Regions from separate parts of the Corynebacterium afermentans subsp. lipophilum genome, predicted to be linked through region 2. Evidence: predicted binding sites of a transcription regulator. Region 2 holds the regulator's gene; the other holds the start of a gene.
What was found. The regulator LexA, encoded in region 2, represses DNA repair genes until DNA is damaged. The targets are predictions, from matches to a motif close to CGAACANNTGTTCG.
Positions count from the first base shown of each region.

Region 1: CAFEL_RS11095 (HNH endonuclease signature motif containing protein) is a predicted target of LexA. The motif match lies at 14,153-14,166, and genes of this name have one in related genera.

Region 1 covers NZ_CP046530.1:2,332,814-2,347,973, reverse strand. The annotation lists gene CAFEL_RS11155 (N-acetylmuramoyl-L-alanine amidase) at 1-563, opposite strand, end outside; gene trxA (thioredoxin) at 607-930, opposite strand; gene trxB (thioredoxin-disulfide reductase) at 941-1,942, opposite strand; gene CAFEL_RS11140 (sigma-70 family RNA polymerase sigma factor) at 1,954-2,517, opposite strand; gene CAFEL_RS11135 (murein biosynthesis integral membrane protein MurJ) at 2,591-5,902, opposite strand; gene CAFEL_RS11130 (DUF6049 family protein) at 5,899-8,319, opposite strand; gene CAFEL_RS11125 (NUDIX hydrolase) at 8,316-9,212, opposite strand; gene CAFEL_RS11120 (CCA tRNA nucleotidyltransferase) at 9,180-10,601, shown strand; gene CAFEL_RS11115 (YqgE/AlgH family protein) at 10,594-11,196, shown strand; gene CAFEL_RS11110 (AzlC family ABC transporter permease) at 11,196-11,906, shown strand; gene CAFEL_RS11105 (branched-chain amino acid transporter permease) at 11,903-12,250, shown strand; gene CAFEL_RS11100 (hypothetical protein) at 12,429-12,869, shown strand; gene CAFEL_RS11095 (HNH endonuclease signature motif containing protein) at 12,876-14,018, opposite strand; gene CAFEL_RS11090 (hypothetical protein) at 14,705-15,007, opposite strand; gene CAFEL_RS11085 (bile acid:sodium symporter family protein) at 15,017-15,160, opposite strand, start outside.
Region 2 covers NZ_CP046530.1:1,365,734-1,380,893, forward strand. The annotation lists gene CAFEL_RS06560 (bifunctional proline dehydrogenase/L-glutamate gamma-semialdehyde dehydrogenase) at 1-2,013, shown strand, start outside; gene ahpD (alkylhydroperoxidase, AhpD family) at 2,105-2,629, opposite strand; gene CAFEL_RS06570 (peroxiredoxin) at 2,668-3,264, opposite strand; gene CAFEL_RS06575 (hydrogen peroxide-inducible genes activator) at 3,382-4,338, shown strand; gene hrpA (ATP-dependent RNA helicase HrpA) at 4,354-8,319, shown strand; gene nrdR (transcriptional regulator NrdR) at 8,335-8,793, opposite strand; gene lexA (transcriptional repressor LexA) at 9,443-10,123, shown strand; gene CAFEL_RS06595 (DeoR/GlpR family DNA-binding transcription regulator) at 10,174-10,962, shown strand; gene CAFEL_RS06600 (HPr family phosphocarrier protein) at 11,047-11,316, shown strand; gene CAFEL_RS06605 (uracil-xanthine permease family protein) at 11,393-12,703, opposite strand; gene nagB (glucosamine-6-phosphate deaminase) at 12,804-13,529, shown strand; gene hflX (GTPase HflX) at 13,526-15,061, opposite strand; gene CAFEL_RS06620 (hypothetical protein) at 15,132-15,160, shown strand, end outside.

The sequences.
Region 1 (15,160 bases), 970 kb from region 2:
ACGCGCTTGCCGGTCAGGTTTGGGCCGGCCTGGCGCACGGTCTCGCGTTCGCGGATGGCCTGGACGGACCCGCCGGTGATGCGCCGGCCCAGAAGCGACAGGGCGCGCAGCGTGTCGGGGCCGCACACGCCGTCGTCTTCCAGGCCGGAGTTGAGCTGGTAGTTCATCAGCGACTCGTAGGTGTGCGGACCGAAGCGGCCGTCCACCCGGTGCGGGTAGAAGCCCAGCTCGTGGAGCTGGGATTGCAGCTGCCGGACATCGTCGCCGACCATTTCCTGGCCGGGCTGGTAGCTCAGCACGCGCGCGCCGAGGGTGTAGGAGGCTTCGCGCAGTTCCCGCAGCGTCGCCGAGTCGATGGTCCCGGTGGGCACGATGCCGCGGGACTGTTGGAAGGCTTTGACGGCTTCGCACAGCGTGTCGTCGTAAAGCATCTCGGCTTCGGTGAAGCGGCGGGTGGAGTCGATCTCGCCCTCGTAGCCGTCTAGCAGGCCCAGGCGAGCGAGCGACATCCGGACCTCGGCGACCCGTGTGCTGGAGTCGCCAACGCGCAAAATGTCTTGCATGCGGGCCTTTCTATTCGGATGGACACGGTCAGTCTACGCGCCGCTAGAGCTGCGCCTGAATCTTGGAAACGATCTCGGATTTGGGGCGCACACCCACGAACTCGTCGACCTTTTTGCCGTCCTTGAACAGCAGGACGGTGGGGATGGACATGACTTGGAACATGGCGCCGAGCGCGCGCTCGTTGTCCACGTTGACCTTCGCCACCTTGACTTGGCCGGCCATCTCCTGGGCGACTTCGTCCAGCAGCGGGGAGAGCTTGCGGCATGGGCCGCACCACTCCGCCCAGAAGTCCACGAGCACCGGGGTGTCCGCCTCGATGACCTCGTTTTTGAAGGTTGCTTGGGTCACATCAACTGGTGCGTTCATGCGCGCTATTCTACAGCGCCGCCAGATAGTGCTGCGCGTCCAGCGCGGCGCGGCAGCCAGCGCCGGCGGCGGTGATGGCCTGGCGGTAGGTTTTGTCCACCAGGTCGCCGCACGCGAACACGCCTTCAACGCTCGTGCTTGTCGACGGCTCCGCCACCTGAACGTAACCACCCTCGTCCACGGCCACCTGGCCGGCCAGGAAACCGGAGCGCGGGTCGTGGCCGATGGCGACGAACAGCGCAGTGGCATCCAGCACGCTTTCTGCGCCGGTGACGGTGCTGCGGATGTTCAGCCCGCCGACCTTGCCGTCCGCTTCCACCACGGAGTCGACCACGGTGTTGGTGAGGATCTCGATCTTGTCGTTCTCGCGTGCGCGCTCGAGCATGATCTTGGAGGCGCGGAAGTTCTCCGAGCGGTGGATCAGCGTGACCTTGGAGCCGAACTTGGTCAGGAAGGTGGCCTCCTCCATGGCGGAGTCGCCGCCGCCGACGACGGCTATGTGCTGGTCCTTGAAGAAGAAGCCGTCGCAGGTGGCGCAAGTGGACACGCCGCGGCCGGTCAGCTCCGCCTCGCCCGGGATGCCCAGGTGGCGCGGCGCGGCGCCGGTGGCGAGGATGACGGCGCGGGCCTGGTAGACCTCGTCGTCCACGACGACCTTTTTAATGTCGCCGGAAAAGTCCACGGAGTCCACCAGCTCCTGGCGCAGGTCCGCGCCGAACTTCTCGGCCTGGGCGCGCATGTTCGCCATGAGGTCCGGGCCCATGATGCCGTCTTCGAAGCCGGGGAAGTTCTCCACCTCGGTGGTGTTCATCAGCTCGCCGCCGTACTCGTAGCCCTCGAACACGAGCGGTTTCAGCTCCGCGCGGGCGGCGTAGAGGGCGGCGGTGTAACCGGAGGGGCCGGAGCCGACGATGATCAGGCCGTGCACCTCGTCGGTGCCGGTAGTGGCGGCTGCGGGCGCCGGTGCCGCATCGGTTTGCGGGGTGACAAAGTTGAAGCCGGGGGAAGTCATGGTTGCAGATCTTAGCGCGCCGGCGCCGCCTCCCCTATCGCCGCTGCGACGGCTTCCCGCGCCCGGTAGCGGCGCGACTTCACGGTGCCGGGTTGCACCCCGAGTTCGGCGGCAGCGTCGCCGACGCTCATGCCCGCGACGTCGATCAGCCACAGAGCTTTGCGCTGCGCCTGCGGCAGCACCGCCAGGGCTTGGCGCATGGCCATGGTGCGCTCCATGTTCTCCATGGGGTTGTAGGCGAGGTACTTGTTCGCGTCGATGTCGACGGTGTCGTTGTCGTCCAGGCTGCACTGGGCGCCGGAGCGGCCGTCTTTGCGTTGGTGGTCTATCGCGGCGTTGATGGTCATGCGGTGCAGCCACGTGGACAGCTTCGCTTCCCCGCGGTAGGTGTGCATGCTGCGCGCCGCCTTGAACAGGGCGTCTTGGACGATGTCTTGGGCGTCCTGCTCGTTGCGCGCGAAGTTGCGGGCGGCGAAGTACATGCGTTTGCGGTGGCGCCGCACGATGAGCGCGAAGGCCTGCCGGTCCCCCGCCAGGTAGTTCGCCACCAGCTGCCGGTCGTTGATGTAGTCCATTTTCCCCCCAAAAATTCAGTTGCCCCCACTATGCCCCGGCCCTAGACCCCCTGCCTAGGGCCGGGTGCGCATTTCAGTGGACAACCACGTGGCCGACCAGCGAAACGTTCTTCACATCCGTCTCGCCGTCCACCTTCAGCACCACGCGCAACAGCGGTTCGTTGGTTTCCGCGTCGGCGCTTATCTGGCCGCTCCGCAACTTGCCCTCCGCGATCACGGGCGGGTGCGCGGTCTCCTGCTCTGCTGGCACGCCGTACAGGGTGTAGTTGGCGGTGCCGGAGGCGTCGATAAGCACCTGCTCAAGCGTGAACGCCGAGCCGTCCTCGGGGGTGAACTGCACGGAGCTGTCGTCTAGGACCTCCATGTTCAGCGGCCCGATGACCACCGGCATGCCCGGGTCGCGTGTGGTGGTTGTGGGCGCGGCCGACGGACGGTCCACCACGTTTTCGCCGGAGACGAAGTCCACCAGGTATGTGGTGAGCACGCCCACCAGCACCGCGGCGATGACCGCGGCGAAAGTGAGCAGCCCGATGGTCACCGGGCCCATGGTGCGGCCGCCGAAGCCGCCGCGCAGCTCGTCCGGGTCCTCCACGTGCTCGGCCACCGGCTCGACCGGCTCGTAGATCTCCACCACCGGGATCTCGTCCGTCGGCGCGTCCTCGTTGGGCACCGGCAGGTTCGCCGCCTCGTACAGGGCGCGCTCGATGTCGCGGAAGGCGGCCTGGTCCACCGCGTCCGCGTCCACGAGCGCGCGGGTGCGGGCGGTGACGTCGTCCAGGCCGTCGGAGCTGACGTTGCTGGTCAGCAGCGTCAGCGCGGAGGCGAAGGACTCCGCGTCCGTTGCCGGGGTGGCGTCCGGCAGCACCACCGGGAACGCCAGGCGGACGTGCCCCTCGTGGTCGATGCGCAGCTGCTGGCGGTTGTCCAGGCCCAGCGGCACGTCCGCCTCGTGCGCCGCCGCCATCGCGCCGGCCAAAGGCGCCAGCGCGTTGGCCACGGCCTCGGTGTGCAGCGTCTGCCCGGACTCCGCTACGGCCTTGACCGAGGAGCCCTCCACCCAGTCCGCCACCACGAGGGCGCCGGAACGGTAGGACAGGATTTCAATGTTTTCGGCCACCGCGGGCAGGTGCAGCTTGGCCATCTTGCGGGTGCGCCGCGCCACGCCGGCGGCCTTCAGCGCCGCCTCGCGCGGGGTGGCCGGGGCCATCGGCGCGGCACCGGTGGTGTCCACGAACGTCAGCGCCACATCTCTGCCGGTGGCTACCTCGCGCGCCTGCCAGAAGCGTGCGCCGGTGGATGCGCCGTGGTCGCGGATCAGGCGGAAGCGCCCGTCGGACACCCCCGCACCCGGAACCAGGCGCGGCCCGCGGACCACGCCGGCGGACATCGGCGGCGGCACCGGGGAGGCGTTGAAGGTGTCGGAGGCGAGGAACTGGTTGGACACGTCCCGCGGGTCCGCCTCGCCCACCTCGAGCGCGCGGTCCTCGTCCGGGCGGATGAAGCGCCCCAGCACCGGGATGCGCTGCAGCGCGCGGCCCAGGTTCTGCACCTCGGGCAGTTTGGAGCGCGACAGCACCAGGCCGGTGACCACCAGAAACAGCAGGCCGAGCAGGACCACCTCGATGAGGTTGCCCAGGCTGGGGGCACCGATGAGGCGTCCGAGGGCCTCGGGCAGGTGCAGACCGGCGACGTCGCGAAGCAGCCAGCGCACACCGAAGATCACCGCAACACCCACGAGTGCCGCGGCCACCGCCCAGATGGAGGTGCGCAGCACGTCGCTGGAGCGCAGGGTGCCCAGCTTGCGGCGCAGCAGCAGCCCGCCGATGAGCGCGCCGGCGACGAAGCCGAAGCCGTTCGCCGCACCGAGCAGCACCACCACGTGGCTGGGGTCCTGCGCGATGTACGGCGCGAGCGCGGACAGCAGAATCTTCGTGCCGGTGATGCCGGCGATGATGAACGTGGGCGTCCACGCCTCTTCGCGCGCGTAGAACACGCGCAGGTGCAGCATCACCAGCGCGTACGGGATCAGGGTGAACGAGGACGCGGAGATGGTCATGCCGAGCAGGTGCGCGGCCTGGGGGCTGAACGAGCCGTAGGCGAACAGCGCGTGGGCGATGTCGGGGCCCAGCGCCGTCATGAAGATGATGATGGGGATCAGCGCGATGAACGTCAGCTTCGTGCCCATGGTCAGGTCCGCGACCACGGCTGCGTCGTCGCCTTCCGCGGCGTTGCGGGACATGCGCGGCATGATTGCGGTGAGCAGGGTGACGCCGATGATGCCGTACGGCATTTGCAGCAGCATCCAGTGCTGCTGGTAGATGAACTGCGCCGCCGCGTCCGAGTCAAACGCGATGCGCGAGGTGATGACGTAGCCGAACTGGCTGATCGCCACGTAGGTGACAATCGCCAGCGCCATGCCGCCGAACTGCTTGAGGCGCTCGTCGATGCCCCACAGCGGGCGTAGGTCGATGCCCAACTTGCGCAGCGCGGGCAGCATGATCAGGCACTGCACCACCACGCCAGCCGTGGTGCCAAGCCCCAGCAGGAGCACGTGGGGATTGCTTATCGACGTCGGCGCCGCCGGGTTCAGCTGCCCCGGCAGCGCCATGTACGCCACGAGCACGGCAATGGAGACGACGTTGTTGGCCACCGGGGCCCAGGCGCCCGGGCGGAAGTGCTCCTTCGTGTTCAAAATTGCCATGAACAGGGAGAACATGCCGTAGAAGAAGATCTGCGGCAGCACCAAGTACGCGAACGAGGTGGTTTGGACCAGGTTGCCCAGGGAGTCCTCGTCCATCATCATCCGGGTCAGCAGCGGCGCGGCCGCCACGGCGGCGACGGTGACCACCGTCATCAGCGTCAGGGTCAGTGTGAACAGGCGGCGGATGAACGCGGCGCCGTGGTCCGCGTCCTCCTTCTCCGCGCGCACCAGCACCGGCACCACCAAGGCGGTGAGCACGGAGCCGAGCACGATCTCCGTGATCAGGTTGGGCAGGGTGTTGGCGGTGTTGAAGGACGCCGCCACTACCTCTCCGAGCGCCGCGCCGATGAGCACGGTGCGGATGAACCCGGTGATGCGCGAGATCAGGGTGGCCACGGCCATTGAGCCGGTGGCGCGCACGACCTTCTCCCCGCCCTCGGCGGCGGGCTCCTCCTCGCTGGCCTGGGGCTCGGCGACAGCGACGGCGCCCGCTGCGCCCGCGGCTACGGTGTCGGCGGTTTGCGGCGGGGCGATGGTCTCGCCCTTGGGGCTGGTGGTCAGCAGCGACTTATCCGGCGCGCCGTCCTCGAGCTCCTCGCGCGCCGGTTTGGTCTCGCGCGGCGCGGGCACCGGCGCTGGCGGCGCTGGCGTGACAATGCGCCGGCGCAGTCCCTGTTCCGTCACTTGGTTCTCCGATTCTTAGGTCTCCTGGCTTCTGGTTTTGGGTCGCTGTCTTTTGGCGGGCTGCCCCGCGCGCCGCGCAACGCTATGACCACCAGCAGCCCGGCCAGAACCAGCGCGGCGATGGCGAGCCAGCGGCCCACCGTGATCCGCGTGGTGCGCACGGAGATGTCCACGGGCTGCGAGATCGGCTGCCCGTTCGCGCTCGCCAGGTACAGATTCAGGTCCGTGCTGCGGGAGCTTTCCGGCAGGTCCGCGGTCATCTGCACCGTGACAGACCCGCGGGCCGGGATGCGCAGCACCCCGGGCACGTGCAAGCGGGCGTCCGCAGGCCCGGAGAAGTTGATGGAAGTCTCCACCGGCAGCGGCAACCCGTTGCGGGCCACGATGAGCAGCGGGCTGGAATTGGAGGTGCGCGTGTAGACGTTCCCGGGCGGGATCAGGTCCACCGCCGAGCGCAGGTCTCCCAGTGCGGCGCGGGAGGCGCCGAGGCGCTCGCTGGTGGCCGCCGCCGCGTCGCTGTAGCGCGACATTGCCCGGCGCTGCCCGATGGACAGCGCCTGCAGCAGGTCCCGGCGCAGCGGCAGGGTGAACCCGTAGCGGGTCAGCGCAATGCCGGTGTCGGGCACCATCAGCCCCGTCAGGTCGTTGATGAACCCGGCCTGCTGGGTCACCTGCAGCACCTCCGCGTCGGTGAACGCGGTGGGGTCCGTGTGTTCCTCCGGCTCACCCGCAGGCTGAACGTCAGCTGGCGCGTCCAGGTAGGTGCCAAACGCCATGGGGTGCGCGCCCGCGCCGGTGACCAGCTCGGCCACGGTGCCCAGCACGGTGGCGGCGGTGTCCGCGTCCCAGTTCGCGGGCGGGGCGACCAGGATCGGCTCCGGCTGCTCCCCGGAGTCTCCCGCCACCCAGGCGGACTGGGCGGCCAGCCGCACCGCGGCGGCGGCGTTGGTGTCGCGGGCGGCCTTGGAGTCCACCGCGTAGTTGTAGCGCAGGTTCTGTTCTGAAAAACCGGTGGTTTCGGGGTCCACGCCGGCGGCGGCCAGCACGGTGGCCAGGGAGGACTGGTAGCCCACCGTCATCACTCCCGGCGCGATCCAGCCGTAGTTCCTACCTGGCGCGGCGGCCAGCACGCGCACTGGTTGCTGCGGTGCGGGTGCGGCCGACCCGGCGAGATCCGCCATGTCTGCGCGCTCCAGGGCGCTTTCAGACCCGTCGTGTTCTTCCTGCACCCCGGCCGCTTCGGCGCGTTCCCACGCGGCCTGCATGCCTTCGTCCATGACGGTGGAGCGCGAGTGGTCCGCCCATCCCAGCGCCGGCGCGGTGCCGTTTTCGACGTAGCCTGCGCCGGTGACCACGGTGTTCAGGGTGCCGGCGCTGCCGAGTACGCGCTGCAGCACGAACGGACCGCGCTCCACCGCCTCGCGCATGAGCCACTTGTCGCCGGTGCGCGCCACGGCGTTCAAGTCCGCGTTCGCCCACGGCAGCGACACCGTGCAGCCGGTGGCGGCGATGTGGCGCACCTTGTCCAGCCATACCTTCGCGTCGTCCGCGCCGGTGCCGGGTTCGCCGTCGGGGTCGCCCTCGTCTGCCCAGGAGTCGCGCAGCCGTTTCGGTTCTTCCACCACGGCGGGGCGCTCGTCGTCGACGGTGTAGCCGTGTTGCATGCGCTCCACGGTGTCTATCAGTGCCGGGTCCAGCGCGACGCAGGTGGCGTAACCGACTTCCGGTGTCTGGGCCGCCTCGATGTACTGGTCCACCAGCTTGCTCAGCCGCCCCTCGGGCGCGAGTTGGCCGGCCAGCGAGTCGTTCGCCAGCACCAGCGGTTGCGTCTCAGGCGCCTCGCCGGTCTCGCCGGGCAGGATGTCCACGTCCGCGGTCACCGGGTACAGCGCGGTCAGCTCCGCGGCCCGGATGTCGTCCCGGACGCCCTTGACGCCCATGTGGAAGCGGTCGGTGTCGAGGGGGGCACCGGAGGCGTCGAGAAGCTGCAGCATGATTGGGTACGTGCCCACATCCGGCAGGTCGAGGCCCAGGTCCATCTCGAGCTCCAGCGAGTCGCCTGGGGCCAATTGCCTATCGACGTCACGCGCCTCCCCCACCACCCCATACTCCTGCTGGCCAGCGATGGTTGCATAGCGCTGCTCCATCACGGAGGCCACCGCCGAGGCTCGGCGCGGGACCACGCTGAAGCCCTCGAGCGTGTCCTCGGAGTGGTTGGTCACGCGAAGTTTCACGTGAAACGGATCGTGGGCGGAGATGGCGTGCGGGGCCTCGACGACCTCCACACTCGCCTGCTCGCCTTCGGACGGGCGCACGGTCAGGTTCGCCCACTGCTCCGTCACTTCCGGGTTGTCCGGCGCCAGCGGCACGGCGGGGGCGGCGAGCACGACGGCAGCCAGCGCGGCGTACCGGTTCATCGCGGAGTTGCCCTTCCGGCTTTCTTTTCCTTCCTGGCCAAGTCCGGCATCCGGTCGTAGGCGATGCGGGCGAGCTTGCGCTCATCGGCGTACGCGAGGTGCTCCATCAGGTCGCTCATGGGCACCCACGCCACCTCGGTGACCTCCGGGTCCTCGTCGTTGAACACGCCGTCGACGTAGCGCAGGAGGTTGTGGTGCACCGTCTTGTGAATGCGCACGCCGTCGGAGACAAACCAGTAGTCGATCGTGCCCAGGGTGTCGAAGGCCTCTCCGGTGATGCCGGTTTCCTCCCACACCTCGCGCTCGGCGGTGACCCACTGGTGCTCGCCGTTTTCCACGTGGCCTTTCGGCATGGACCACAACAGCCGCCCGCGGCGGTCCAAGCGGCCGATGAGCGCGACGTAGATGCGGCTCATGTCCACCTTGCCGTCCTTGCCCACGGCCTCAGCCATGCCGGAGACCACAAGGCCGCCGGCGGAGGTCTCGTCGCGCGTTTCTATCGACGAATCGTGCTGCTGGTACTTCGACCTTCGACGATTGTGCTGCTTGCGGCCGCCGCGGGAGTTCTTTCCGCGGCGGTTATTCCGCTTCCGCTTCGGTTTGTCTCCCGGCTGCTGTTGCTGCTCGGCGGGTTTGCCCCCGCGCCGGCGCCGCGGCCGGCGCTTACCGCCGCCGGAGCCCCCCTTGCCGTTAGAGGGCCCCGGTACCGGGCGCTGGTTGTCACTCATTCGTGTCATGGTATCGGTCTTTCGGCCGGTTGTGGTACTTCCCGCGCGGGGGTGGCGGGTATCGTGTCCCGGGTGACGCAGAAGCTCTTCGATATGCCAGACCCGACCGACCCGCTTGCCGCCCCTGCGCTGATGGCGAGGGCGCAGGATGTCGTGGCCAAGCATGCTGCTCTGCTTGAGCCCCTCGCGCAACTGTTTTCCGGCCGCGGCGAGACCTTATATATGGTAGGCGGCTCGGTGCGCGACGCGATGCTCGGCCGCGGGGTGCACGACCTCGACTTCACCACCTCCGCGCGCCCCGAGGTGATCCAGGAGATCCTGGGCGAGTGGGGCGAGAAGGTGTGGGACACCGGCATCGAGTTCGGCACCGTCTCCGCCATCCGCCGCGGCGAAACCGTGGAAATCACCACCTTCCGCTCCGACCTCTACGACGGCGTGACCCGCAACCCCGAAGTCACCTTCGGCGACACGCTCGAGGGCGACCTCATCCGCCGCGACTTCGCCTGCAATGCGATGGCCATTGAGCTTTCGCTTGACGACGAGCTCCGCCTCTCCCCCACCTTCCACGACCCCGTCGACGGACTTTCGGACCTTGTGCAGCAGGTGCTGGACACCCCGCAGGAGCCCGAAGTGTCGTTTAGGGACGACCCGCTGCGCATGCTGCGTGCGGCCCGCTTTGTCTCCCAGCTGGGCTTCAGCGTGGCCGACCGGGTATATGACGCGATGTGTGACATGGCGGGCGAGATCGAGCGCATCACCGCCGAGCGCGTACAGGCTGAGCTGGACAAACTCATGCTCGGCGCGCGTCCCTGGGAGGGCATCGACCTGCTGGTGTCCACCGGTTTGGCGTCGTATATTTTGCCCGAGATTCCGGCGCTGCAGCTGGAGACCGACGAGCATATGCAGCACAAGGACGTCTACCGCCACTCCCTGACCGTGCTGCGCCAGGCCACCGAACTCGAGGACGAGGGCCCGGATCTGAAGCTGCGCTGGGCGGCGCTGATGCACGACATCGGCAAACCAGCCACCCGCGCACCCAAGGAGGGCGGCGGCGTGACCTTCCACCACCACGAGGTGGTCGGCGCGAAGATGACCCGCAAGCGCCTGAAGGCCCTGAAGTACCCGAAGCACGTCATCTCGGACGTGGGCCAGCTCGTGTTCCTGCACATGCGCTTCCACGGCTTTGGCGAGGGCCAGTGGACCGACTCCGCCGTGCGCCGCTACGTCACCGACGCCGGCGAACTGCTGCCCAAGCTGCACAAACTCGTGCGCGCCGATTCCACCACCCGCAACGCCAAGAAGGCCGCGCGCCTGCAGCGCACCTACGACCACTTGGAAGAGCGCATCGCGGACATCGCCGCCAAGGAGGACCTCGCGCGCGTGCGCCCGGACCTGGACGGCAACGAGATCATGCAGATCCTGGGCCTCGAACCCGGCCCGGAGGTGGGCAAGGCATGGAAGTATCTCAAGGAGCTGCGCTTGGAGCGCGGCGAACTTGAGCACGACGAGGCCGTCGCCGAGCTGAAAGCCTGGTGGGAGAAGGAAAATGCCTGAGTATTTCTACGCAGACCGCCTGTTCAACGCACTGGAGCGGGTTGATCCGGAGCCGGGCATGCTGCTCGTTTCCGCGCCCGGCATGTTCTCGCCCGAGTTCGCCCGCACCGTGGTTCTCGTGCTGGAGCAAGACGCGGACCACACCCTCGGCGTGGTGCTGAACCGCCGCAGCGAGGTCGCGGTGGCCAACGTCATGCCCGGCTGGGAGGAGCTGGCCGCCAAGCCGCAGGCCGTGCACATCGGTGGGCCGGTGGGTGTGGACTCCGCTGTGGGCCTGGGCGTGACGACGGCCGGCGCGTCCGACAACCCCTACCTCAACCGCCTGGCCAACCGCCTCGTACTCGTGGACTTGAACGCCTCTCCCCTTGAGGTCGGTGATTCCCTCGACGGCATCCGCATCTTCGCCGGTTACGCCGAGTGGGCGCCGGGCCAACTTGACGACGAGATCCTGCGCGGCGACTGGTTTGTCACCCCCGCCCTGCCCTCCGACGTCGTCGCTCCCGCGGGTGCGGATCTGTGGGGTGACGTGATGCGTCGACAAGCAATGCCTTTGCCCCTGTTCGCCACCTTCCCCGCGAACCTCGAGGACAACTAGTGACCGTTTCACGTGAAACATCGGCCGAAATTCGGCTGGGTCTTCGCGACACCTGGCTGGTCGCCCTCGGTTTGGTGCCGCTCGGGCTGGCGTTCGGCCTGCTGATGACCCAATCCGGCTTCGCGTGGTGGTGGACCCCGATTTTCTCCACCGTGATTTACGCCGGGTCGATGGAGTTTTTGGCCATCGACATGGTGCTCACCGGAGTCGGCCCCGTTTCGTCCGCGATCACGGGGTTCATGGTGAACTTCCGTCACCTGTTTTACGGGTTGACCTACCCGCGCTCGGAGCTCCGCCGCGGCGCACCCTCCGCCTACGCCACCTACGCGCTCACCGACGAGGTCTACGCCATCACCTCCACCCTCCGCGACCGCCCCTCAGGCTCGCGCCTTATAACCATCTCCGTGGTTTGCCAGATCGCGTGGGTGGCCTCCGGCGTCGTCGGCGCCCTGGCGGGCGCGGTCATTCCTGCGGGCGTGGAAGGTTTCGACTTCGCCCTGACCGCCCTGTTCGCCGTGCTGGCCTTCGAGGCGTTCCAGGCCAGCCGCGACCTCTCCGCTCCCCTGATCGCCGGCGGTCTCGCTCTGGCGGCCGCAGTGGTACTGCCCGGCCAGGTAATCATCGTGGCGCTGGTGTCCTACTTCCTTGTCCTCCTACTGCGTTTCTGGGCCCCGCGCGTCGACGAGACCCTCACCTGGCGGCTGCCATGAGTAACTACGGCCTCCCCGACGGCGTCTCCCTCGGCATGGTGGCCGCGGTGCTCATACCTGTAGGCGTAGTCACCGTGCTGCTGCGCGCTCTCCCCTTTTCCATGCTGCGCGTGCTCAAGGGCAGCCCGTTCATCGACTTCCTCGCCGTGCTCATGCCCGTCGGCGTGATGACAGTGCTTGTCGCCTACACCCTCGTCGGCCACGCCGGTTCGCCTGCCCACCTCGCCTCCGCGCTCATCGCCCTCGCGGCCACCCTGCTGCTGCACTGGTGGAAGCGCCGCGCCGATGTATCGATCTTCGCCGGCACCGCGCTGTACATGCTGTTGGTCAACATCGTTTTCTAGTCTTCCTCTCCTCTGCTCAGGAGGGGAGTTTTTGCGCATCGGGAGCTTTGTATATCGTCACAGAAGGTGGAGACGTTACATCTCCAGAAAGGCTTGAATACCTGCGGAAACGTGTGTTTTACTGTCGCGAGCCCGGTTCCGGGTTATTTAACGTCAGATTCGCACAAAGGAGTTTCCAATGAAGCGCATCACCGCAGCTGCTTTGGCCGCTACCACTGCCCTGTCTTTGGCAGCCGTACCGGCACAGGCTGAAGAGAACACGTTGAACGAAACGCTGGAGAACCTTGAGACGGCAGTGAAGCCGACGAAGGCGTCTGACGTCACCGATAAACACCTCGCTGGCGCCAAGTTGAAGGCCGAGGCCCGTGAACTTCGCAACCCGGGCAGCGGCTACTCGGGCCCGTACAAGAGCTCCTCTGACAAGAACCTGGTGCCGAAGAGCGCCACCTCCTCCCTGAAGAACGACGTCGCACGTGGCTACAAGCTCGGCACCACCTACGACATCCTCGTCGGCACCGGCATCGCCGCAGGTGTCTTGGCACTCGTTGGTGCCGCCGCGGCCGCAGCGGGCAAGATCCCGGGTGTCCCGGGTGTGCCGGCCGTTGAGCAGTTCTTCTAAGCCTCACTAGTCGGTGAAGGACCAATTGCACTCCTCCATGGTCCGCATGATGTCGTCGCGCCGCGGCAGGGAGTAGTTCGTGGACACGAAACGCGTCCCGTCGCCGTAGACAAAATGGATGTCTGAGTGCTCCTTCAGCGTCTTCAGGTAGCCCTCCGTGACCAGGGAGTGGCAGGCGGAGCACAGCGGCAAAAGGTTCTCCAGGTCGGTCAGGCCCCCGGTGGCCCAGTCCTCGATGTGGTGGATCTCAATGAACCGCGTGTGTGTGCACCCGGGTGCGGCGCACTGCCCACCCCACATCGCTAACAGCGCGTTGACCTGCCCGTTTGTTGCGAGACGCTGTTTACGTCCAGTGTTGAGGATGAGGCCGTCGGAGTTGACCGTTGAGATGCGAACCTCCGCGTTAGCAAGCAAGCTCGCGATGGCTTTCGACGGCGCGCCCACATTGTTGGGCATGTAGCCACGTCCGTCCTTGGTGGCCAAGATGTTCACGTGGGCACCCGGCGTAGTTAGCGTGTTGCGCGGCGTCGTGCGCGCCATGTGGACGACGCCCATGAGCGCACTCAGCAGCATGCGCCCAATCGGCAGCCCGTATCCGGACACTGTCTTTCGTGCGGGGCGGTTCTCCTCCACGTCCTCGGCACGCTCCAGAGCGATGTCGATTTCACCGTGAACCTTCGGGTCCAGGTCCTCGAGCACTTCGTCGAGGTCGCAGTACGCGATCTCCCCGATCTTCAGTGCGGCGATGAATGCAGCGCCATCCGCGGCGTTGAGGTTGCCGTGGAACGCGATATCGCCGTTATCGCGCTTGTGCAGGCTCAGGTAGTACTGCGGGCTGTCTTCACCCTCCTCGTCCTGCGGCTTCTTCCCCGCTAGCGCACATTCCAGTTCGTGGTAGCCCATCCCGAGGGCGAGATCTACCAAGTCACGCTCGTTTTCGGCGGTCATGTACTTCAGCAGCAGTCGCACCACTGAATAGTTCAGCGCACCGTCAGTGAAGTGTTGCTGCAGGTAGCTGAAAGGTCGAAGACGGTGGGCGACGCTGACGTACTCGTGCGCGGTTGAGGAGGACACGCCCAGGCGGCGCATGAGGAAGTGTGCGGTGGTTGAGGAACCACATTCGATAGCAAGTGCGAGTTCATCAAACATTTGTATTGCGGACAATAACTCTGCTTTGTTTTGGGTCATTGCGCGGTGCGTGTCCTCGATTTGCTGGCTCAACGCGACGGCGATGGGGTTAGATTCGGTGGTCAATGCGGCGGTCATTTTGGCCCCCCTTGAGGCGAATGCGAGTTCGATTGCGTACATTATAAAACTCGCGTCCGACATTCCTCTGACCTGCTGAAACTTGTCCGCAACTCCGCATTGCGGACAATTCCGCCTCCACCAATAGTTGGTAAGGGCCAACGAAAAGGCTCCGCATTGCGGACAGCTGCGGGAATGTCGGGATGCCACCATGAATGCGGGTGGAGAGGTGCCGGACCATGGAGAAAGCTCACCGCACAGCGTTTATCTACCCGATTTTTGCGGCGGTTTGGATCGCAGCACCGTTCATGGGTGACCGCGTTCCCATGTGGGCCCAATGGCTTTATTGGGTTGCTTTGATCGCGGTATCTGTTCTGGGGTTTGTTATGGCGGTGTGGGATAAGCGCCCCCTGCTGGGGATATTGTCTGCTCTGACTCTGCTTGCCTGGCCGATCACTCTCGCGGTGGCGTTGTCGTCCGGTCCCCCGCAACTCCGCATTGCGGACAATTCCGAAACCCCCAACTATTGGGTCCCACCAACGAAAAAGGCCCGCGCCGGTGGCGGGGCGGGCCGGAGGGACGTCGATAAGCTATTGCAACTTTGCCTGCGCCTCGGACCAGAGGCCCTCGAACTCCTCCTCGCTGAGGTGGGTGGCGGTGATGCCCTCCATGGAGTCGTAGGTGCGCGGGTGTGGGACGGTGCCCATGGGTTGGTTTGCCTGGCCGATGACACGGCCGTCGACGTAGATGCCGGTGATGGTCTCGGCCGGGTCGAGTTCAATCATGCGCACCATGGTGCACTCGTGGGCCGAGATTTCCTCGAGTTCGGCGATGTTGAGCAGCTCGCCGCCGAGTTCGGGGACGTTGTAGTGGATGCGGACGAAATGTTTCACGTGAAACTCCTAGGAAATTCGGGAGGCGTACGCGGAGCAGATGACCAGTTGGCACATGTGGTAGATCATCAGCGGGATGATCAGGACGCCGAGTGAGGCGCCGCCGAAGATGACGGTGGCCATGGGCAGGCCGGTCGCGAGGGACTTCTGGGT
Region 2 (15,160 bases):
CAGGAGACCGGACGCCAAGCCGCCGCGGAGGCCGGCACCACCGGCCGCTTCATCAACGAGCCGGACACCGATCCGGCACTGGAGGCCAACCGTGCCTGGGCAATCGAGCACCTCGCACACCCGCCGGCGGTGGACACCGGCAACGAGATCACCGATCCGTCCGTGATCGCCGACCACATCGCCCGCGCTAAGGAAGCCCAGATTGCCTGGGGCGCGCTTTCCGCCGGCGAGCGTGCCGGCGTCCTCGACGCCATCGGCGACGAGATCGCGCGCCGCCGCGGCGACTTCATCGCGGTCGCCGCCCACGAAGCAGGCAAGACGGTGGACCAGTCCGACCCGGAGATCTCCGAAGCGATCGATTTCTGCACCTACTACGCCGACAGCGCCCGGCACCTCAACGACATTGCCGCGGACTTCGAGCCGAACAAACTGACGGTGGTTGTTCCGCCGTGGAACTTCCCGGTTGCCATCCCCACCGGCGGCGTGATGGCCGCGCTTGCCGCTGGCTCCGCGGTGATCCTCAAGCCGGCGCCGCAGGTGACGCAGTGCGCCAAGCTCATCGCCGATTGCGTCCAGGCGGTCTTCGCCGAGAAGGGCATTAGCGCCGACACCGTGCAGTACGTGCGCGCGGATGAGGGCGAGGCTGGCAAGGCCCTGCTTACCGACGACGCCGTGGATGCCATCATCCTCACCGGTGCTTCCGAGACTGCTCAGCTGTTCAAGTCCTGGAACCCGCAGCTCAATGTCATGGCGGAAACTTCCGGCAAGAACGCCATCATCATCACCCCGTCCGCCGACCCGGATCTTGCGGTCAACGACCTGTACCTGTCGGCGTTCGGGCATTCGGGCCAGAAGTGCTCTGCGGCCTCGCTGGCTATCCTCATGGGCTCCGCAGGTGAGTCCGAGCGCCTGAAGAACCAGCTGCTCGACGCAGCCTCCACCCTGGCGGTGGGCCCAGGCACTGACCTGTCCACCACCATGAACGGGCTGATCGAAGCCCCGGGCGAGAAGCTCGAGCGCGGCCTGACCACGCTGGAGCCGGGCGAGAAATGGCTGTTGAAGCCGCGCAAGCTCGACGACGAGGGCAAGTTCTGGTCCCCCGGCATCCGAGACGGTGTGAAGCCCGGCTCCTGGTACCACCAGAACGAGTGCTTCGGCCCAGTACTGGGCATCATGCACGCCAAGGACTTAGACGAGGCGATTGAGTGGCAAAACTCCACCGGCTTCGGCCTCACCGCCGGCATCCACACCCTCGACGGCGAGGAAATCACCACGTGGCTCGACCGCGTCGAGGCCGGCAACGTCTACGTCAACCGCGGCATCACCGGCGCAATCGTGCAGCGACAGCCGTTCGGAGGCTGGAAGAAATCCTCCGTGGGCCCCGGCGCGAAAGCGGGCGGGCCGAACTACGTCGCGCAGATGGGTGTGTGGCGGGAGCGGGCGGAGCTGGCGCCGTCGTTAGGCGTAAGCATCTCGGCGAAGGTGCAGGAGCTTCTCGACGCGTTCCGCGCCAGCTTAAGCGACGAGGACTTCGGCTGGCTCTCCCGCGCGGCCGAGTACGACCAGCGCGCATGGGACAAAGAATTCGGCCGCGGCCACGACCACTCGGGGCTGCGCTCGGAGGCGAACATCTTCCGCTACCGCAACACCCTTGAACCGGTAGTGGTCTACGTCGGCGAGGACTACCAGCTGCGCGACGTGTACCGCCAGCTGCTCGCCGCCGCGATTACTGGCACCGAGGTGCGCGTGGTTGCCCCGGATGCTGTTGCCCGCGAGCTTGAGGCAGCGGATGTCACCGTCGATGCACACGCCGTGACCGGTACGCCTGACCGCATCCGCGTGGTCGGCGAGGCCCCCGAGGAGCTCTACGGCGACATCGCCACCGCGGTCTTCGACGGTCCGGTGCTCATCGACGGGCGCCGCGAGCTCCTGCCCTACCTGCTGGAGCAGGCCGTCTCTGCGACGCTGCACCGCTTCGGCGTGATTCACGATCCGGCCAACATCCGGAACTAAGACCCGTATCCGTCTAGACAAGAAACCTCCGGCAGACCCCCGCGCAATGCGGGATCCTGTCGGAGGTTTCGCCGTCGTAAAGCGCTAGTGCTTAGCGAGCGTCCTCGATGGTGAGGGCCTGAGCCACAGCCTGGACAACACCAGCGACCTTGACGGTCTCCCAGACCTGCTCCTTGGTCACGCCTTCCTCACGGACGGTGTTCGCGTGCGCCACGGCGCAGTGCTCGCAACCGTTGATGGCGGAAACAGCGAGCGACCACAGCTCGAAGTCGGCCTTTTCCACGCCCGGCTTCGAGATGATGTTCATGCGCAGGCCAAACTTCACGTTGGCGTAATCGTCGCCGAGCCAGCCCTTGGTGCGGTAGGCGACGTTGTTCATTGCCATGACGGTGGCGGCACCGTACGCGGCCTCCACGGCCTCCTCGGAGAGGTGCTCCTTGGCTTCCTCAGCGATCTCGGCGATGACCTTCGCGTTGCGGGTCGCGGCCGCGGATGCGAGAAGGGCGCCCCAGAGCTGCTGCTCGCTGAGCTCGGTGGAGCGGGTCAGCGTGCCGAGGTTGAGCTTTTGGTCCTTCGCGTATTCGGGCAGTGCGCCGCGCAGATTCTCAATGGACATCGTGTTCTCCTTTGCCGGACGGGGTTAACTAACGGGTGTTACTTCAGGGACTCCTGGACCACGGCCATCTTGTCGATGTTCTTGGTCGGGTCGTTCTTCTGCCAATCGCAGGCGCAGACCTCCTCGGACTGCAGTGCGTCGAGCACGCGCAGGACCTCGTCGACGTTGCGGCCGACAGCGTCCGGGGTGACGGAGACGAACTGGATGATGCCGTCCGGGTCGATGATGAAGGTTGCGCGGTCGCACACACCGTCAGCGTTCTCGACGCCGAGAGCGCGGATCAGGTCGTGGCGGACGTCAGCGAACATCGGGAACGGGATGTCCAGCAGGTCCTCGTGGGTCGCGCGCCAGTTGAAGTGGGAGTACTCGTTGTCGGTGGAGCCGCCGAGCACCTGGGTGTCGCGGTCCTCGAACTCCTCGTTGAGCTTGCCGAATGCGGCGATCTCGGTCGGGCAGACGAAGGTGAAGTCCTTCGGGTAGAAGAAGACGATCTTCCACTTGCCCTCGTACTTATCCAGCGACACGTTCTCGAAGTAATCGTCCGGGGAAGAAGCGTTCGCCTCCTTCAGGTTGCCGCCCTTCAGCGCGACGAGGTCGAACTCCGGGAAACGCTCTCCAACAGTCATGATCGGCATAGAAATTCCTCCAAAGAAACTGGTCAAAAGGATTTTTCAACGGACAACAACCAGTATGACACAGATCGCTCCGGCTTTCAACGTAAAAACTTATGAAGCTCGTGTAGTTTCATAGGCATGGCTAATCGAGAGTATAAACCGACGCTCGCTCAGCTCCGTACCTTTGTCACCGTCGCCGAGCAGAAGCACTTCGTCTCCGCGGCAAACAAGCTCGGCATCTCGCAGCCGTCTCTCTCGCAGGCGCTGGCTGCGTTGGAATCCGGCCTGGGCATCCAGCTCATCGAACGCTCCACCCGGCGCGTCATCGTCACCCCCACCGGCGAGGAGCTCCTCCCCTACGCCAAGGCCACGCTGGAGGCGGCGGACGCGTTCGTTGCGCAATCCCGCGGCGCCCTCGGGGTGCTGGCCGGCCCGCTCAACATCGGCGTGATCCCCACCATCGCGCCGTACATCCTGCCGACGCTGCTGAAGCTCATCGAGGAGGAGTACCCGGACCTGGAGCCGCGAATCGTGGAAAACCAGACCGAAGAGCTGCTGCAGCGGCTTCGCGACGGCCAAATCGACGTCGCGGTCCTCGCCACCCCAACCGACGCCACAGGGGTGTGGGAGATCCCGCTGTACGACGAAGCCTTCGCCGTCATCACCTCCCCCGACCACCCTGCGGCCGGGCGCGGGGATCTCGACCTCAATGCGCTGAAAGACCTCGAGCTGCTGTTGCTTGACGACGGGCACTGCCTGCGCGATCAGATTGTGGAGCTGTGCAAGATCGCCCAGGTCAACGGCACCCCCGGCGCGCAGTCGGTGACCCGTGCAGCGTCGCTGACCACGGTGGTGCAGCTGGTGGTGGCCGGGCTCGGCTCCACGCTGGTGCCCGTCTCGGCCTTGTCCACGGAGTGCGCGCGCCCCGGACTCGCCATTGCTGCATTCGGCCCCGGTGTAGATGCGAAGCGCACCGTCGGGCTCGTCATGCGGGCGTCATCGCGGCGCCGCCCGGAGTTCGAGCAACTCGGCGAGTTGGTCTCCCGCGCCTTCGAGCAAGCGACGGAATCGAGCCGTAAGCTGCTGCCGCGCTAGACTCACGCTCTGGTTATGAATGAGCACGAATCCCCTACCTCGCCTCCCACGAAACCGCAGTTGTACGAAGCGCTCGACGGTGTCCCGATCGCAGACGTGCGCAGGTTCCGCAGGCGCCTGAAAAACGCTAAATCCCCTGAGGCTTTGTCGGCGATTGGCGCGGACGTGGTCAAGGCGGAAGCTGCCGTCGCTAAGCGTGATGCCCTGATCCCCGAGATTGCGTACCCGGAGAACCTGCCGGTGTCCGCGCGGCGCGAGGACATCATGGAACTGGTGCGCGACAACCAGGTCGTGGTGATCGCTGGCGAAACCGGCTCCGGTAAGACCACCCAGATTCCGAAGATGCTGCTGGAGCTGGGGCGCGGCCGCCGCGGCCTGATCGGCCACACGCAGCCGCGCAGGCTGGCTGCGCGCACTGTGGCGGAGCGCATCGCCGACGAGCTTGGTCAAAACATCGGAGAATCCGTCGGCTACGCCATCCGCTTCGACGACCGCGTCTCCGAATCCACTGCGGTCAAGCTCATGACGGACGGCATCTTACTCGCGGAGATGCAGCGCGACAGGTTCTTAAACGCCTACGACACAATCATCATCGACGAGGCGCACGAGCGCTCGCTGAACATCGACTTTCTGCTCGGGTACCTCAAGCGGCTGCTGCCGAAGCGCCCGGACCTGAAGGTGATTGTCACCTCCGCAACCATCGACCCGGAAGCGTTTGCGGAGCACTTCGCAGACGCCGAGGGCAACCCCGCCCCCATCATCGAGGTCTCCGGCCGCACCTACCCCGTGGAGATCCGCTACCGCCCCCTGGTGGAGCAGGTGCAAGGCAAGGACGGCTCCGTCAAGGAAGTCGACACCGACATGATCGACGGTGTGGTCGACGCCTGCAAGGAACTCATGCGCGAAGGCGAAGGCGACATCTTGTGCTTCTTCGCCTCCGAGCGCGACATCCGCGACTGCATGGAGGCCATTGAAAAACAGCACTGGCGCGGCGTGGAGGTCGTGCCCCTGTTCGGCCGCCTGTCCAACGCGGAGCAGCACCGGGTGTTTGCCCCGCACTCCGGCCGACGCATCGTGCTGTCCACCAACATCGCGGAAACCTCGCTGACCGTGCCGGGCATCCACTACGTGGTGGACACCGGCCTGGCGCGTATCTCGCGTTACTCCACGCGCACCAAGGTCCAGCGCCTGCCCATTGAGGAGATCTCCCAGGCCTCCGCCAACCAGCGCTCCGGCCGCTCCGGCCGTATCGCCGACGGCGTGGCCATCCGCCTGTACTCGGAGGACAACTTCGAAGCCCGCCCCGAGTTCACTGACCCGGAGATCCTGCGCACCAATCTGGCCTCTGTGGTGCTGCAGATGATCTCCCTGCGCTTGGGAGACATCAACGATTTCCCTTTCATCCAGCCGCCGGACCAGAAGGCCGTTCGCGACGGGTTGCTGCTCCTGCACGAGCTCGGCGCAATCTCGGGCAAGGAACGCGGCGGCGCACCGGTGCTCACTGACGTGGGGCGCGACATCGCGCGCATACCGGTGGACCCGAAGATGGCGCGCATGCTGGTGGAGGCCAACCGCCTCGGCGTGCTAGACGACGTCACCGTGATCGTGGCCAGCATGACCATCCAGGACGTGCGCGAGCGTCCCCTGGAGTACCAGGCGCAGGCGGACCAGGCCCACGCCCGGTTCAAAGACGCAACATCGGACTTCCTGTCCTCGCTGAAGCTGTGGGACTACATCGGCGATTCCCGCGACGAGCTGTCCGGCAACGCCTTCCGCAAGCGCATGAAGCGCGAGTTCTTGCACTACATGCGCATCCGTGAATGGTTCGACCTCGTGCGCCAGCTGCGCGACGTGGAGCGCCAGCTGGGCTGGTCGCGCGCCGAGAACGTCGCGGGCGAGCGCGACGCCGACGCGATCCACAAGTCGCTGCTGACAGGCCTGCTGTCCAACATCGGTGCCCGCGACGGCAATTCGAAGGAATTCCAGGGCGCGCGCGGGACAAGGTTCTTGGTGTTCCCGGGGTCGTCGCTAAGCAAAAAGCCCCCGGAGTTCCTCATGGCAGCCGAACTCGTGGAGACCTCGCGCCTGTGGGCCCGCGACGTGGCCAAGATTGAGCCCGCCTGGGTGGAAGCTGCTGCAGGCCAGCTGATGAAGCACAGCTACTCCGAACCTGTGTGGTCGCGGAAGCGTTCGGCCGCAATGGTGCACCAGAAGTCGATGCTCTACGGCGTGACCATCGTGCGCGACCGGCTTGTGCCCTACCACCGCGTCGACGCCGAGGGTGCGCGCAACATGTTCATTCGCCACGCGCTTCTTGAGGGCGATTGGAACCGCCACCACCACTTCATCGACCACAACGAAGCTCTGCTCGCCGAGGCCGCTGAGGTGGAGGAAAAGGTGCGTCGCCGCGGCCTGGTGGTGGATGAGGACACCCTCTTCGAGTTCTACGACTCACGCCTGCCTAAGAGCGTGACCACCGCCCGCCACTTCGATTCCTGGTGGAAGAAGAAGCGGGCCGAAGACAAGCACTACCTGGACTTCGACCCTGCCGCGCTTCTCGACGACGAGGGCGTGGATTCCTCCGCCACCGCCTTCCCCGAGGTGTGGCGCCAAGGCTCTATCGATTACGCGCTGCGCTACAAGTTCGAGCCGGGCGATCCTTTCGACGGCGTGACCGTGGACGTGCCCGTGCCGCTTCTAGCAAACCTGCGGCCGGAGGGCTTTGACTGGCTGGTGCCGGGGCTGCGCTCGGAGCTGGCCGCGGAGTACATCCGCACACTGCCCAAGGCCTTGCGCAAGACCGTTGTGCCGGCACCCGACTTCGCCGAGCGTGCGCTGGAGGCGATCTGGGAGAAGCAGGACGACGAAGGCGCCAGTGAGGCCGATCTGCGTGAAACTCCGTTCGCCGAGGCACTCGCTGACGCGCTGCACAGCATCGGCGGGCGAGGCATCAACGGCACCGACTTCAACCCGTCTGCGCTGCCCGAGCATCTGAAGGTGACCTTCGCCGCGATTGACCGCCGCGGCAAAGTGGTCGACCACGACACGGACCTCGGTGCACTGAAGCGCCGCCAGGCCGGCAAGATCAAGTCCTCCGTGTCCAAGGCCGGGCGCACCTCCGAGTCGGATGCGGTGGCGAAGTGGACTACCGATTCCCTCGGCGCGGTGCCGGAGACGGTGACCACGACTATCGACGGCAACGAAGTCGACGCCTACCCGGCACTCGAGGCCACCAAGAACGGCGTGAAGGTCACGGTGCACCCGACCAAGGCCGCCGCGGATGCCTCAATGGTCACAGCGACGCTGACGTTGCTGTTGCGCGAGATCACGGTCAACGCCGGACAGATGACCAAGGGGCTGCCGTTGCGCCAGAAGGTGGCGGTGGACCGCTACCCGCACGGCGGCGCCGCCGGGCTCGTCGAGGACGCCCGCGTCGCCGTGATCCGCGACCTGATGTTCTCCTCCGGCGGGCCGGTGCGTTCGCCGGAGGAGTTCGACGCGCTCGTGGCCGAAATCCGCCCTCAGGTCGCTGGTGGGGTGCGCCGCGTGGTGGTCACCTTGGCGCCGGCTCTGGCGGAGTACGCGAATATCGCGGCTGAGCTTGAGCAGTGGGAGGGCCCGGCTATCGACGACATGACGTCGCAGCTGCAGTTTTTCCTTCCGAAACACGCGGTGACTGTCCACGGCATCGGGCACTTGCAGCACCTGCCCCGCTACATTGACGCGATGCGTATCCGCCTGGAAGACATGCGGCTGGATCCGGACCGTGACGCCGACCGGCAGTCAGTGATCGATTCGGTGAAGGCCTACTTGGCGCAGCGCATGAAGGCCTTGCCCGCTGGTCGCACGAAGACAAAAGCGTACAAGGATATTTTGTGGCTAATTGAAGAGCTGCGTGTGAGTTTGTTCGCGCAGCGTTTGGGCACGCCGAAGCCGGTAAGCCAGCGGCGCATTGAGAAGAAGATTGACGCCCTGCGTTAGCCCCACGATCGCGGGTTAGAAGTCCTCGCGGTCGCGGCGGCGCATGAGCCGGATTTCAGATTCGAAGTCGTCTGCGCTCTCGAACGACTTGTACACCGATGCGAAGCGCAGGTACGCCACTTCGTCGAGGGCGCGCAGCGGTTCAAGGACTGCCAAGCCGATCTCGTGGGCGGGCACCTGCGAGCTGCCCTGGGCCCGCACAGTCTCTTCCACTTCCTGGGCAAGCCGTTTCAAGGCATCATCGGTGACATCGCGGCCTTGGCATGCTCGACGCACGCCGACGATGAGTTTGTCGCGGTCAAACGGTTCGCTCACGCCGTTGCGTTTCACAACGGTAAGGACTGCCTTTTCCACTGTGGTGAAACGTCCCCCGCACTCGGTGCACTCTCTGCGTCGACGAATCGCAGCGCCAGCTTCGACCAGCCGCGAGTCAGTCACACGGGATTGCTCGTTGTGGCAAAAAGGACAAAACACGGTTTTCCACCCCCCGGGGTCTTCAAAGGCTTGGTGTAGCCGTGAGTCTACGCCCTGCCTATCGCGCCGTTGCCACCGTGGCGCTGTGGGTGACCTGGCTGCCGGGCATAGATGAGGGATCCTGGTCTTGCGCCGAGAAGACGCCGCCAAACGCGGAACCGATAAGCAGCGCCGCAGTCATGCATGCGCCAAGCAGGAGCGTATCGCGCGTCTCGTGCCGTGTTTCGAACGCGTTCGCTTCAGTGGAACCGTCCGAAACCCGGTTTGAGGCAGAACGAGCACTCGTTCGATGGGATGCAGATATGGTTCGAACACCGGCCCCGCCGGTTCGACGCTTCGACGCAGATTCGAGGTCCCAAATCTCCGCCGGGGGAACCACGGATGCGGCGCCCGGGCGAGATGCAGATGCATTGTGTACTGGATTGATTGCAATGGACATTGTGAGTCTCCCTTCGTTTCGCGGCACACATTACGTTCGGCGCCGACACACTCGAACGTTCTAACGTTCATTTGTTCGAATACGATTACGTGTTCGATTTATAGCACCCCGACCGATAGGTGTCCACCCAAACGCTGCAACCATCGAACATGAGTGCCCTATCTGGTAGGTTCGTAGGCGCACTACGCCACCGAGTCCAAGGAGAACGTCATGGCACGAAAGAAGTCCGAGCCCGGCAACCCGGATTACAACGCACTGTCTGACCGTCAGCGCCGTATCCTCCAGGTCATTCAGGATGCTGTTGTCCTGCGCGGTTACCCGCCGAGCATCCGCGAGATCGGCGATGCCGCTGGTTTGCAGTCCACTTCGTCTGTCGCATACCAGCTCAAGGAGCTTGAAAAGAAGGGTTTCCTCCGACGCGACCCGAACAAGCCGCGCGCCGTGGATCTGCGCCAGATGCCAGAGACCGGACGCAAGCAGCGCAAGCCGCAGGAAGCGAAGCCGGAGGATTCGGGTAATGCCCGCTACGTGCCGGTGGTCGGCCAGATCGCCGCAGGCGCTCCGATCCTCGCCGAAGAGAACGTGGACACCTACTACCCGCTGCCCGAGGAGTTGCTCGGTGACGGCGATGTTTTCATGCTCAAGGTTGTCGGCGAATCCATGCGCGAGGCCGGCATCCTCGACGGCGACTGGGTAGTTGTCCGCTCCCAGCCGAACGCGGAAGAGGGCGAGTTTGTTGCGGCGCTTCTGGACGGTGAGGCGACGGTCAAGGAATTCCACCGCGACTCCACCGGTGTGTGGCTGTTGCCCCACAACGACGCATTCGAACCGATCAAGGGCGACGAGGCTGAGATCATGGGGCGTGTTATTTCGGTGTTCCGTACTCTGTAACCGGTGCGTGTGCGCCGAGAAAACACTAAGACCAAAAGCGCAGGAGATCGATGTACGCCGAAGAGCGGAGACGCCAGATCGCGTCTTTGACCGCAGTTGAAGGCCGCGTCAATGTCACCGAATTGGCGCAGCGCTTCGACGTCACCGCGGAAACAATCCGCCGGGACCTTTCGGCGCTGCACGATGAGGGCGCGGTGCAGCGCGTCCACGGCGGCGCGGTGGCCAGCCAATCGTACCGCTCTACGGAGATCCCGCTGGATACCCGCCAGCGCGCCTCGCTTGCGGCCAAGACCGCAATTGCGGAAACCGCGTTGCAGTTCGTGCCGGACACACAAAGCTGCACGATTTTTTTGGACTCGGGCACAACTATCAGCAGCTTGGGCAAGCGACTTGCAGAGACTCGCGGGGACAAGGAGTACTCGGTGGTGACCAACTCCATCCCCACCGCCTTGGAGCTGAGCGATTCCGGTTTGCACGATGTGCAGCTACTCGGTGGCAGCGTCCGTCCGATCAGTCAGGCGGTCGTCGGCAGTACTGCGCTTCGCACACTGGCCCTGTTGCGCGCTGACGTTGCGTTTGTGGGCACCAACGCGCTGTCCATCGGCCACGGTCTCTCCACCGTGGACGCCCAGGAAGCTGCGGTGAAAGCTGCGATGGTGACGAATGCCCGCAGTGTTGTTGTGTTGTGCGATTCCACGAAGCTGGGCAACGACTACGTGGTCAGCTTCGCGCCGCTGACGGATATTGATGTGGTGGTCACCGACGCTGAGGCACCCTCCGCCTTCGTGGACGAGCTGCGCTCGCACGGTATTGAGGTCGTGCTCGCGCAGACCCAATAGTGCGAGCAACATGGTGGCATCAACATCTGTTCGCGACCTACACTCGTTGCAGACCTGAATGAAATCAACGGAAAGGACACCCGAATGGCTTCCAAGACTGTGAAGGTCGGTTCCACCGTCGGGCTGCACGCACGCCCGGCCACGGTGATCGCTGACGCTGCCGGCGAGTACGACGACGAGATTCTGCTGACGCTTGTTGGCGGCGACGATGACGACGAGACGGACGCTGCTTCCTCGCTGATGATTATGGCCATGGGCGCAGAGCACGGAGACGAGGTCACCGTGACCTCCGACAACGCCGATGCCGTGGAGAAGATCGCGGCGCTCATCGAGCAGAACCTCGACGACGAGTAGGTGCTTTTCGCTTCTCGACGAGCTCACGCCCGGGCCACGCGCCCGGGCGTTTTTTACGTGCAATCAGCACCGGACGCTACGACGTCGACGGCTGAGACACCTCGAAGTTCCTGCGGTACTGCCCCTCCCCCAACGTGTCGTACGCCCAGCGCATGAGCGGGTAAACCACGATGATGCCGACCGAGCCCAGCGCGATGCCTTCCAACGTCACAGCACCGAGGTCCAAGGTGAGGTTGCCGATGCCGACAATCAGCGCGACCGCAGCCGCGGTGAGGTTGGCCGGATCGGTGAAGTCCACCTTGTTGTCCTGCCAAATACGCACACCTAGCATGCCGATGAGCCCGTAGAGCACCAGACACGCCCCGCCGAGCACGCCGGCGGGGATGGTGAAGATCACGGCGCCGAACTTCGGGATGAACGCCAGCACGATCGCAAACAGGGCGGCGACCCAGTACGCGGCGGTGGAATACACCTTCGTCGCCGCCATAACTCCGATGTTTTCGGCGTAGGTAGTTGTGCCGGATCCGCCGAAGCCGCCGGCGAGTGTGGTGGCGATACCGTCGCCGATCAGCGCGCGCCCCTGCATGTCGTCAAGATTGCGCCCGGTCATCTCCGAGACCGCTTTGACGTGGCCGACGTTCTCCGCGATCAGCACCACCAGCACCGGCAGGGTCACCAGCACCGCGGAGACATGGAACTCGGGCTGGTGAAACTGCGGCAGGCCGATCCACGGCGCGTCGGCAATGGTCTGCAGCGCGTCCTCGCTCAAGCCACCTGTTACGGCAGCAAACAGCCAACCGACGAGCACGCCGATGAGGATGGACAGGCGCGAGAGCAGCCCGCGGGTAGCCACTGTCACCACCACAACCGTCAGCAGTGTCACCCCTGCCACCCAGGGCTGGGTTTCCACGTTCGACACTGCAGTCGGCGCGAGGTTGAAGCCGATCAGGGCGACGATGGCGCCAGTGACCGCGGGCGGCATCACCGCATCGATGACCCGCTTGCCTGCCCATTCCACGACGATGCCGACGAGAATGAGCGCCGCACCGGTCAGCAGCACCCCACCCAGCTGCGCACCGACCCCGTACTGCTGCGACGCCGTCAACGGCGCGATAAAAGCAAACGAAGAGCCCAGGTAGCTCGGCACTTTATTGCGGGTAATCAGCAAAAAGATGATGGTTCCCAAGCCGGAGAACAGCAACGTGGTGTTCACCGGGAATCCCGTCAGGGTGGGCACCAGCAACGTCGCACCGAACATGGCCACCACGTGCTGCATGCCAATGCCGATGGTGCGCGGCCAGCTCAGCCGCTCGTCTGGGGCGACAACTGCCCCGGGGCGCACAGTGCGCCCGTCTCCGTGAAGGGTCCAACCGAAAGTGTTAGTCACGAAACGCCATTATCACCCCGCCAGCCCAAATTTCCTGTTCCGGGGGTAGTTGCCGGGCAAAGTACACAGCTCTCAGAGTGCGCTTGCTATTTTGGCCATCATGGAAATTATTGTGCGCCCCACTGCCAAAGAAGTAGGTGTCTCCGCAGCCGACATCATCGAACCGTTCGTTCGCGATGGCGCGACGCTCGGCCTGGCCACGGGCTCGACCCCGAACCCGACGTACATGGAGCTGGCCCGCCGCCACCGCGAGGAGAACTTGAGCTTCGCGCAGTGCGACGCGTTCCTCCTGGACGAGTACGTCGGGCTGGAACGTTCCGACGAGCAGTCCTACTACGCCACGATCCGCCGCGAGTTCACCAACCACATCGACATCGACGATGCGAAGGTGCAGTCTCTCGACGGCCTGACGGCAGACCCCGCGGCAGAAGCCCGCAGCTACGAGGAACGCATCGCCGCCGCCGGCGGCGTGGACGTGCAGATCCTCGGCGTCGGCGCCAACGGCCACATCGCGTTCAACGAGCCACCCAGCGCCCTAGATTCGCGCACCCGCGAGATCGACCTTCACCCCACCACCGTGGCGGATAACGCCCGCTTCTTCGACAACGAGGACCAGGTGCCACGCAAGGCCCTGACCCAGGGCGTGGGCACCATCATGGAGGCGCACACCATTGTGCTCATCGCCACCGGCCCGAATAAGGCCGACGCAGTCAAGGCCCTCGTTGAGGGCCCGGTGACACCGGGCTGCCCGGCATCGGTGCTGCAAAACCACCCGCGAACCACGGTGATCCTCGACGAGGACGCGGCGGCGAAGCTCGAGCGCTAGCTCACCACGAACTCCGCGTACTGCTCTGCAAGTACGCGGGGCAGGCGGACGTCGATACGCGTGCCCGCCTCGTCGTATTCCTCCGAGCGCACCGTGCCCTCGTCGTGGACGCGGCTGACCACGTCGCCACGGGTGTAAGGCACCACCATGGTCACGTGCGCCTCGATGGAGTTGAGGTGCTGCTCGATGCGCGCCTCCAGCTCCTCGATGCCCTCGCCGGTAAGCGCGGAGACGAACACGGCCGTGCGCCCGGTCTTCTCAAACGCGTGGCGCAGCTCCGCCAGCACCAGCGGGTCGGCCTCGTCGATCTTGTTCACCACCACGATCTCCGGGGGTATCTCCTCGCCGGAATCGCGGGTGACCTCCGCGAGCACTTCGTTGACGGCCTCGATCTGCTTCAGCGGGAACGCGTCGGAGCCGTCCACGACGTGCAGCACCAGATCGGCTCCCGCGACCTCCTCAAGCGTCGACTTGAAGGCCTCGACTAGCTGGGTGGGCAGGTGACGCACGAACCCGACGGTGTCGGTGAGCACCACGTTGCGCCCGTCCGCGAGCTTCGCCTTGCGGGTGGAGGGGTCCAGGGTGGCAAACAACGCGTCTTCCACCAGCACGCCGGCACCCGTCATCGCGTTGATCAGAGAGGATTTGCCGGCGTTGGTGTAGCCGGCAATGGCAATCTTCGGGATGGTGGAACGCTGGCGCTTCGCGCGCTTGACCTCGCGCGCCGTGGTCATGTCGCGCAGCTGGTGGCGCAGCTTGGCCATCTCGGTGCGCAGGCGGCGACGGTCCGCCTCAATGCGCGTCTCACCGGGACCGCGCAGGCCCACGCCGCCGTTGGAGCCGGCGCGGCCGCCGGCCTGGCGCGACAGGTTGCCGCCCCAACCGCGGGTGCGGCTGTACAGGTACTCCATCTGCGCCAGGCTGACCTGAGCTTTACCCTCTTTGCTCTTCGCGTGCTGGGCGAAGATGTCCAGAATGAGCATGGTGCGGTCGATCACTTTGATCTTCAGCGCTTCCTCGAGCGCGATCATCTGCGACGGCGAGAGCTCACCGTCGAAAATCACCGTGTCGGCGCCGGTGGCCTGCACGATCTCGCGCAGCTCCGCCACCTTGCCCGAGCCGATGTAGGTGCCCGGGTCCGGCTTGTCGCGCTTCTGGTACAGCATGTCCAAAACCTCAGCACCGGCGGTTTTCGCTAGCGCCGCCAGCTCCCACATGCTCGCCTCGATCTCGGCCACGGTGCCTTCGGTCCACGCGCCGACAAGGAGGACCTGCTCGATGCGGAGCTTTCGGTACTCCACCTCGTAGATGTCGACGTGGTCTTCGGAGCGCAGCTCCGTCGCGCCGGCGACTGAGCGGAAGGAGTTGCGGTCCGCCAAGTCGAGGGCGCCGACTGTGGGCTCGGCGCCGGGCTGGGGCTCGTTGTGGCGAAAGGCCTGTCGCAGCAGCTCCTCGTGGGTGCGCTGCTCTGGCGTCAGTTCGTCTTCAAGCAAAAAGCGATCTTTCCTGTGTGGTGAATCTGTCACTGTCATATCTACCCGATAGAACGCAGTATGGCCCAGGATTCTTCCCGGTTGGGGCGATTGACTAGAATCTACGGCCATGAGCACAGCAGTGAGCACCGATCTTTC